DNA from 2 places in the Streptomyces sp. NPDC054961 genome. Region 1 is predicted to be linked to the other one. Evidence: predicted binding sites of a transcription regulator. Region 1 holds the regulator's gene; the other holds the start of a gene.
What was found. The regulator HrcA, encoded in region 1, represses chaperone genes, less so after heat shock. The targets are predictions, from matches to a motif close to TTNGCACTCNGNNNNNCNGAGTGCNAA.

Region 1 (3,402 bases):
TGGCGCAGCAGGTCCTCCTGCGCCGGGTCCAGCTTGCCCGGGGTGGTGACCTCGACGTGCACGATCAGGTCGCCGCGCCCGCCGCCGCGCAGGTGGGTGACGCCCCGCCCGTGCAGCGGGATCGCCTGGCCGGACTGCGTGCCGGGCCGGATGTCGATCTCCTCCATGCCGTCCAGCGTCTCCAGCGGGCACTTGGTGCCCAGGGCCGCCGCGGTCATCGGGAGGGTGACCGTGCAGTGCAGGTCGTCCCCGCGCCGCTGGAAGGTCGGGTGCGGCAGCTCGTGGATCTCCACGTACAGGTCGCCGGCGGGGCCGCCGCCGGGGCCGACCTCGCCCTCGCCCGCGAGCTGGATCCGGGTGCCGTTCTCGACGCCGGCCGGGATCTTGACCGTCAGGCTGCGGCGGGAGCGGACCCGGCCGTCGCCCGCGCACTCGGGGCACGGGGTCGGGACCACGGTGCCGAAGCCCTGGCACTGCGGGCAGGGGCGCGAGGTCATGACCTGGCCCAGGAAGGACCGGGTGACCTGCGAGACCTCACCGCGGCCGCGGCACATGTCACACGTCTGCGCCGAGGTGCCGGGGGCGGCCCCTTCGCCGGAGCAGGTGGTGCAGACGACGGCCGTGTCGACCTGGATGTCCTTGGTCGTGCCGAAGGCGGCCTCGTCCAGTTCCAGGTCGAGGCGGATCATCGCGTCCTGGCCGCGGCGGGTCCGCGAACGCGGTCCGCGCTGCTGGCTCTGGCCGAAGAAGGCGTCCATGATGTCGGAGAAGTTGCCGAAGCCACCCGCCCCGAAGCCACCCGCTCCGCCACCGCCGCCCGAAGAGGACAGCGGGTCGCCGCCGAGGTCGAAGACCTGCTTCTTCTGCGGGTCCGAGAGCACCTCGTACGCCGCGTTGATCTCCTTGAAGCGCTCCTGCGTCTTCGGGTCCGGATTCACGTCCGGGTGGAGTTCACGCGCGAGGCGGCGGAAGGCCTTCTTGATCTCGTCCTGCGATGCGTCGCGGCGCACGCCGAGAACGGCGTAGTAGTCCGTGGCCACTTACGACTCCGCCAGGATCTGTCCGACGTAACGTGCCACTGCGCGTACCGCTCCCATCGTTCCGGGGTAGTCCATGCGGGTCGGTCCGACCACGCCGAGTTTGGCGACTGCTTCGCCGCCCGAACCGTAGCCGACCGAGACGACGGACGTGGAGTTCAGTCCCTCGTAGGCATTCTCATGCCCGATCTTTACGGCCATTCCCGACTCATTGGCCTCGCCCAGCAGCTTGAGGAGCACGACCTGCTCCTCCAGCGCTTCGAGCACCGGCCTGATCGTCAGGGGAAAATCGTGTCCGAAACGGGTGAGGTTGGCGGTGCCGCCGATCATCAGCCGCTCCTCCGCCTCCTCCACCAGCGTTTCGAGAAGGGTGTCGAGGACGGCCTTGGCCGTCGCCCGGTCCTCGGCCTCGAAGGACTCCGGAAGGTCCTGCACCAGCGGCGGCACGTCGGTGAACCTGCGGCCGACGACACGGCTGTTGAGGCGCGCCCGCAGGTCGGCGAGCGAGGCCTCCCCGAAGGGGGTCTGGCAGTCGACGAGCCGCTGCTCGACCCGGCCGGTGTCCGTGATGAGGACGAGCATCAGGCGGGCCGGGGCCAGCGAGAGCAGTTCCACGTGCCGGACGGTGGAGCGGGTCAGGCTCGGGTACTGGACGACGGCGACCTGCCGGGTCAGCTGCGCGAGCAGCCGCACGGTCCGGCCGACCACGTCGTCGAGGTCCACAGCGCCGTCGAGGAAGTTCTGGATGGCCCGGCGCTCGGGCGTGGACAGGGGCTTGACCCCCGCCAGCTTGTCGACGAAGAGGCGGTAGCCCTTGTCGGTGGGGATCCGGCCGGCGCTGGTGTGGGGCTGGGCGATGTAGCCCTCTTCCTCCAGCAGCGCCATGTCGTTGCGCACGGTGGCGGGCGACACGCCGAGCCGGTGCCGCTCGGTGAGCGCCTTGGAGCCCACCGGCTCCTCCGTCCCGACGTAGTCCTGGACGATGGCGCGCAGCACTTCGAGTCTGCGTTCGCTGAGCATCGCGCACACCTCCATCGTCTCGTCGTTCGCGGGCGGCTCATTGGCACTCTGCGCATTCGAGTGCCAGACATCCCCCGGTCAGTGTACGGCGGGGTGGTACACCGCTAGCAAGGGCGGGCCGCCAAGGTAGCGTCGCGGTATGGACGTGCGTTGGGAAGAGGCGGGCTGGGAACGGCTCACCGAACGGGCCGGCCGACGCCGCCTGCCGGTGTGGGATTGCACCGTGGGACTGGTGGTGGGCGAGGATTCGGCCCTCCTGATCGACCCCGGTTCATCCGTACGGGAGGGTGCGCGGGTGCGGGCCGAGGCCGAGCGGCTGGCGGGCCGCCGCGTGACCCATATCGCATTCACACACGGACATTTCGACCACGTGCTGGGCGGGGCGGTGTTCGCCGGCGCGCAGGTCTACGGTCCGGTCGGCCTCGACAACCTGCTGTCCGTCAGCCACGACGACCTGCGGGCCGAGGCCGTCCGGCACGGCCTCGCGGAGGCCGAGGCCGCCGAGGCGGTGGAGCTCCTGGTGCTCCCCCGGCACCTGGTGTCGGGCGAGTGGACGCTCGATCTGGGCGGGGTGCAGGTGCTGCTGGCGAACGTCGGCCCGGGCCACACCCGGCACGACCTGGCCGCCTTCGTCCCCGGAACCCGCGAGGTCGTCTTCTGCGGCGACCTGGTCGAGGAATCGGGCGATCCCCAGGCCGGTCCGGACGCCGTGCCCCGCCAGTGGCCGGCGGCCCTCGACCGGCTCCTCGCCCTGGGCGGGGAGGACGCTCTGTACGTGCCGGGTCACGGAGCGGTGGTCGACGCGGACTTCGTCCGTGCGCAACGCGCCACACTGGCGGCCCGCTTCGGCGTGTCGGCGCCCTGAGGCCGCCCGTTCTCCTACCCTCGGCCGGATGCGTGACTACTCCCCCGACCTGACCCCCCAGTGGAAGCGGGCCAAGCCCGTCCCGGAGGTGCCGGCCGACCCGGACCTGGTGGTCGAGGTGGCGGGCACGGACTTCTGCGGAGCGGTGGTGGGCTGCGAGGCGGGCACGGTCACCCTGGAGGACCGCTTCGGCAAGCGCCGGGTCTTCCCGCTGGAACCCCGCGGGTTCCTCCTGGACGGCGCGGTGGTCACCCTCACCCGCCCCGCCCGCGGCCCTTCCGCCCCGTTGCGCACCGCCTCCGGCTCGCTGGCCGTCCCGGGCGCGCGGGCGCGGGTGGCGCGAGCGGGCCGGATCTACGTCGAGGGCCGCCACGACGCCGAACTCGTGGAACGGGTCTGGGGCGACGACCTGCGGATCGAAGGCGTGGTGGTGGAGTACCTGGAGGGCATCGACGACCTCCCGGCCATCGTGGCGGACTT
Region 2 (3,402 bases), on a different contig from region 1:
CTTCCGGAGCCCTGTCGGGTACGGTCACCCTCGCCTCCTCGGTGACCGAGGGGGCCTACCAGGTCCAGGTCACCGCAGGCGGTCTCCACGTCACCGCCCCGCTCACGGTGGCGAAGACCTTCATCACGCTCTCCCCGTCCACCGGGCCGGCCGGCACGAAGGTCACGGTCGTCGGCCAGGGCTTCGCGCCGGTGAGCACCGTCGAGATCGACGGGCTGAAGCCGGACGGCTCCAAGAGCGCGGACAGCTACAGGACCAAGGTGGTCGGCCTCGACGGCAGCTTCTCCCAGACCTTCACCGTGAACGACCCGGCCACCGTCGCCCTCCAGGCCCGCGAGTGGCTCGTGAACGGGAGGAAGGCGCTGGCCCGCTTCACCGTCGGCGGCGCCCCGCCCGCGCCGGCGCCCTCGTACGCGCTCTCCCCGGACAGCGGTCCCGTGGGGACGGTCGTCCAGGTCACCGGACGGAACTTCGCCCCGGTGGCCACGGTGGCGGTGAGCGGCCGGAAGGCGGACGGGACGAAGACCGCCGACCCCTGTGTGACCCGGATGATCGGTCTGGACGGCACGTTCGCGCTGAACTTCACCGTGCGGGACCCGGCCACGGCCTCGGTCATGGCCTCCGAGGTCCTGGTGGACGGGAAGGTGGTCCAGACCCGCTTCACCGTGCGCTAGTGCCCTGAGCGAGAACCGCCCCGTCCGGAGCCGCGCGGGCACCGGACGGGGCGGATCCGTACGCGCCCCCGCCTACGGCAGCTCGATCCCCAGGTCCCACCCGTCGTGGGCGTGGGTGCACAGGCAGGCGCGGGATTCCGTCGGCGGGAGGGCCGCGACCGCGTCGAAGAGGACCTCGCGCAGCCGTCCGACGTTCTCGCCGAAGACCTTCAGGACCTCGGTGTGGGAGACCCCCTCGCCCGTCTCGGCGCCCGCGTCGAGGTCCGTGACCAGCGCCATCGAGGTGTAGCAGAGCCCCATCTCGCGCGCGAGGACCGCCTCCGGGTGGCCGGTCATGCCGACCACCGACCAGCCGGCCGCGGCGTGCCAGCGGGACTCGGCGCGGGTCGAGAAGCGGGGCCCCTCGATGACGACCATCGTGCCGCCGTCCACCGGCTCCCACTCCCGCCCGCGCGCGGCGGCCAGGGCCACCGACCGGCCGACCGGGCAGTACGGGTCGGCGAAGGCGGTGTGCACGACGTTGGGGACGGAGCCGTCCGGGAGGGGCTCACCGTCGAAGTAGGTCTGGGCGCGGGACTTCGTACGGTCGACCAGCTGGTCGGGGACGAGCAGCGTGCCCGGGCCGTACTCGGGCCGCAGGCCGCCGACCGCGCAGGGGCCGAGGACCTGGCGGACGCCGACCGAACGCAGCGCCCACAGGTTGGCCCGATAGTTGATCTTGTGCGGGGGGACGGTGTGGCTGCGCCCGTGCCGGGGCAGGAAGGCCACGGTCCGGCCGGCCAGCTCGCCGAGGTACAGGGAGTCGCTGGGGGGTCCGTAGGGCGTCTCCACCTGGATCTCGGAGACGTCCTCCAGGAAGGAGTAGAAGCCCGATCCGCCGATGACACCGATCTCTGCATTCGCCATGCGGCCCACCCTACGGGGGCATGCCGAAGGCCCCGCGGTCGGCAAGGACGGCAGGGCCTCGGATGAAGCTGTGGAGCGGTCGTGCAGGTCAGGCGGCAGAGCTGCTCGACGACGAGGCCGAAGTCGAGGACGACGATGCCGTCGACGAGGACGCGGCCGGGGCGGCGGGCGTGGACGCCGGCTTCGAGGCGGGGGTGCTGCTCGACGAAGCACCGCGGCTGTCGTTCCGGTAGAAACCGGAGCCCTTGAAGACGATGCCGACCGCGGAGAACACCTTCTTCAGGCGTCCGTCGCAGCTCGGGCACACGGTCAGCGCGTCATCGGTGAACTTCTGCACGGCCTCAAGGCCCTCACCGCACTCGGTGCACTGGTACTGGTAGGTCGGCACGAATTTCCTCCTGGCACTCTGGCTCGACGAGTGCTAATGAACATCCATAGTAGCTGCAACCGCTGCCTGGCAGGAGTAATGTGCATCACCTGCCGTGGAGGCAGCGGTCAGGGCTTGGCCGTCGCGACGATCCGAGATCCGGGCGAGAAGCCACCGCCTTCGCGCGGTGGAGGAGTCACGGTGACGTATTCCGGCGCTCGGCTCGCCCCCGGCGCCGCGACTGCCTCGTCACTTACCGGCCGCGGCAAGTTCGCGGTGTACCGTGCCGCGCGCGATCACTCGGGTCGCGCGCGCCGGGTCCAGCTTCGCACGCAGCGCCAGCAGGATGCTCAGCGCGAGCGCCGTGGCCGCCATCGGCACGAGGAACCCGTACGAGGATCCGTGCGCGTCCGTCAGGCGGCCGGCCAGGATCACGGCGCCGGCCTGCCCGAAGGCGACCGCTCCGGTGAGCCAGGTGAAGGCCTCGGTGCGCGAGGCCGCCGGGATCAGCTGCTCGACCATGGTGTAGCCGGTGATCAGCGCGGGGGCGATGCACAGGCCGACGACCAGGCCGAGCGCGCCGAGCAGGATCATCGAGTCGGCGGCCCACAGGACCGAGGCGGCCGCGGTGAGTCCGACGTAGCCGAGGATCAGGCGGCGGCGCGGGCCGATCTTCCAGGCGATCGCACCGCAGGCGATGCCGGCGATCATGTTGCCCGCGGCGAAGACGCCGTAGAGCAGGCCGTTGGCGCCGGGGTTGCCGATCTCCTCGGAGAAGGCGGCCAGCGAGACCTGCATGCCGCCGAAGACGGCGCCGATGCCCACGAAGGCGACGATCAGGACGCGCAGACCGTGGAACGAGAGGGCCGAGGCGTGCTTCTCGCCGTCCGCCGGGCGGGCGACGGGCTGGGGCTGCGTGCCGCGCTGCGCGGCGAAGACCAGGCCGCCGATCAGGGTCAGCGCCGCCTCGGTGACGAGGCCGGCCGCCGGGTTGATGCCGGTGCACAGCGCGGTGGCGAGCACCGGGCCGACGACGAAGGTGAACTCGTCGGTGACGGACTCGAACGCGGCGGCCGTCGGCAGCAGCGGGGAGCCCTCGAGCTTGGCCGCCCAGCGGGACCGGACCATGGGCCCGACCTGCGGGACGGACGCGCCGGCGGGGACGGCCGCCAGCGCGAGCGCCCAGACGGGCGCGCCCAGCAGCGCGAGCGCCGCCAGGGAGCTGACCGCGGTGGCGTGGGCGAGGGCCACGGGGACCAGGACGGCGCTCTGGCCGTGGCGGTCGATGAGCTTGCCCATGACGGGAGCGAACAGCGCCATGGAGATGCCGGTGACGGCGGCGACGATGCCCGCGCTGCCGTAGGAGCCGGTGGAGTGCTGGACCAGCAGCAGGATGCTGATCGTCAGCATGCCGAAGGGGAGTCGCGCGGCGAATCCCGGGAGAACGAAGCCGAG

Region 2: the regulator HrcA is predicted to act here: its motif matches at 1,979-2,005, upstream of ACWF9Z_RS26305 (FmdB family zinc ribbon protein).

What each region holds. Positions count from the first base shown of each region.
Region 1 covers NZ_JBSGWY010000030.1:55,868-59,269, forward strand. The annotation lists gene dnaJ (molecular chaperone DnaJ) at 1-1,040, opposite strand, end outside; gene hrcA (heat-inducible transcriptional repressor HrcA) at 1,041-2,057, opposite strand; gene ACWF9Z_RS24965 (MBL fold metallo-hydrolase) at 2,197-2,922, shown strand; gene ACWF9Z_RS24970 (DUF3097 domain-containing protein) at 2,951-3,402, shown strand, end outside.
Region 2 covers NZ_JBSGWY010000033.1:53,688-57,089, reverse strand. The annotation lists gene ACWF9Z_RS26315 (hypothetical protein) at 1-674, shown strand, start outside; gene ACWF9Z_RS26310 (S-methyl-5'-thioadenosine phosphorylase) at 747-1,580, opposite strand; gene ACWF9Z_RS26305 (FmdB family zinc ribbon protein) at 1,669-1,968, opposite strand; gene ACWF9Z_RS26300 (MFS transporter) at 2,197-3,402, opposite strand, start outside.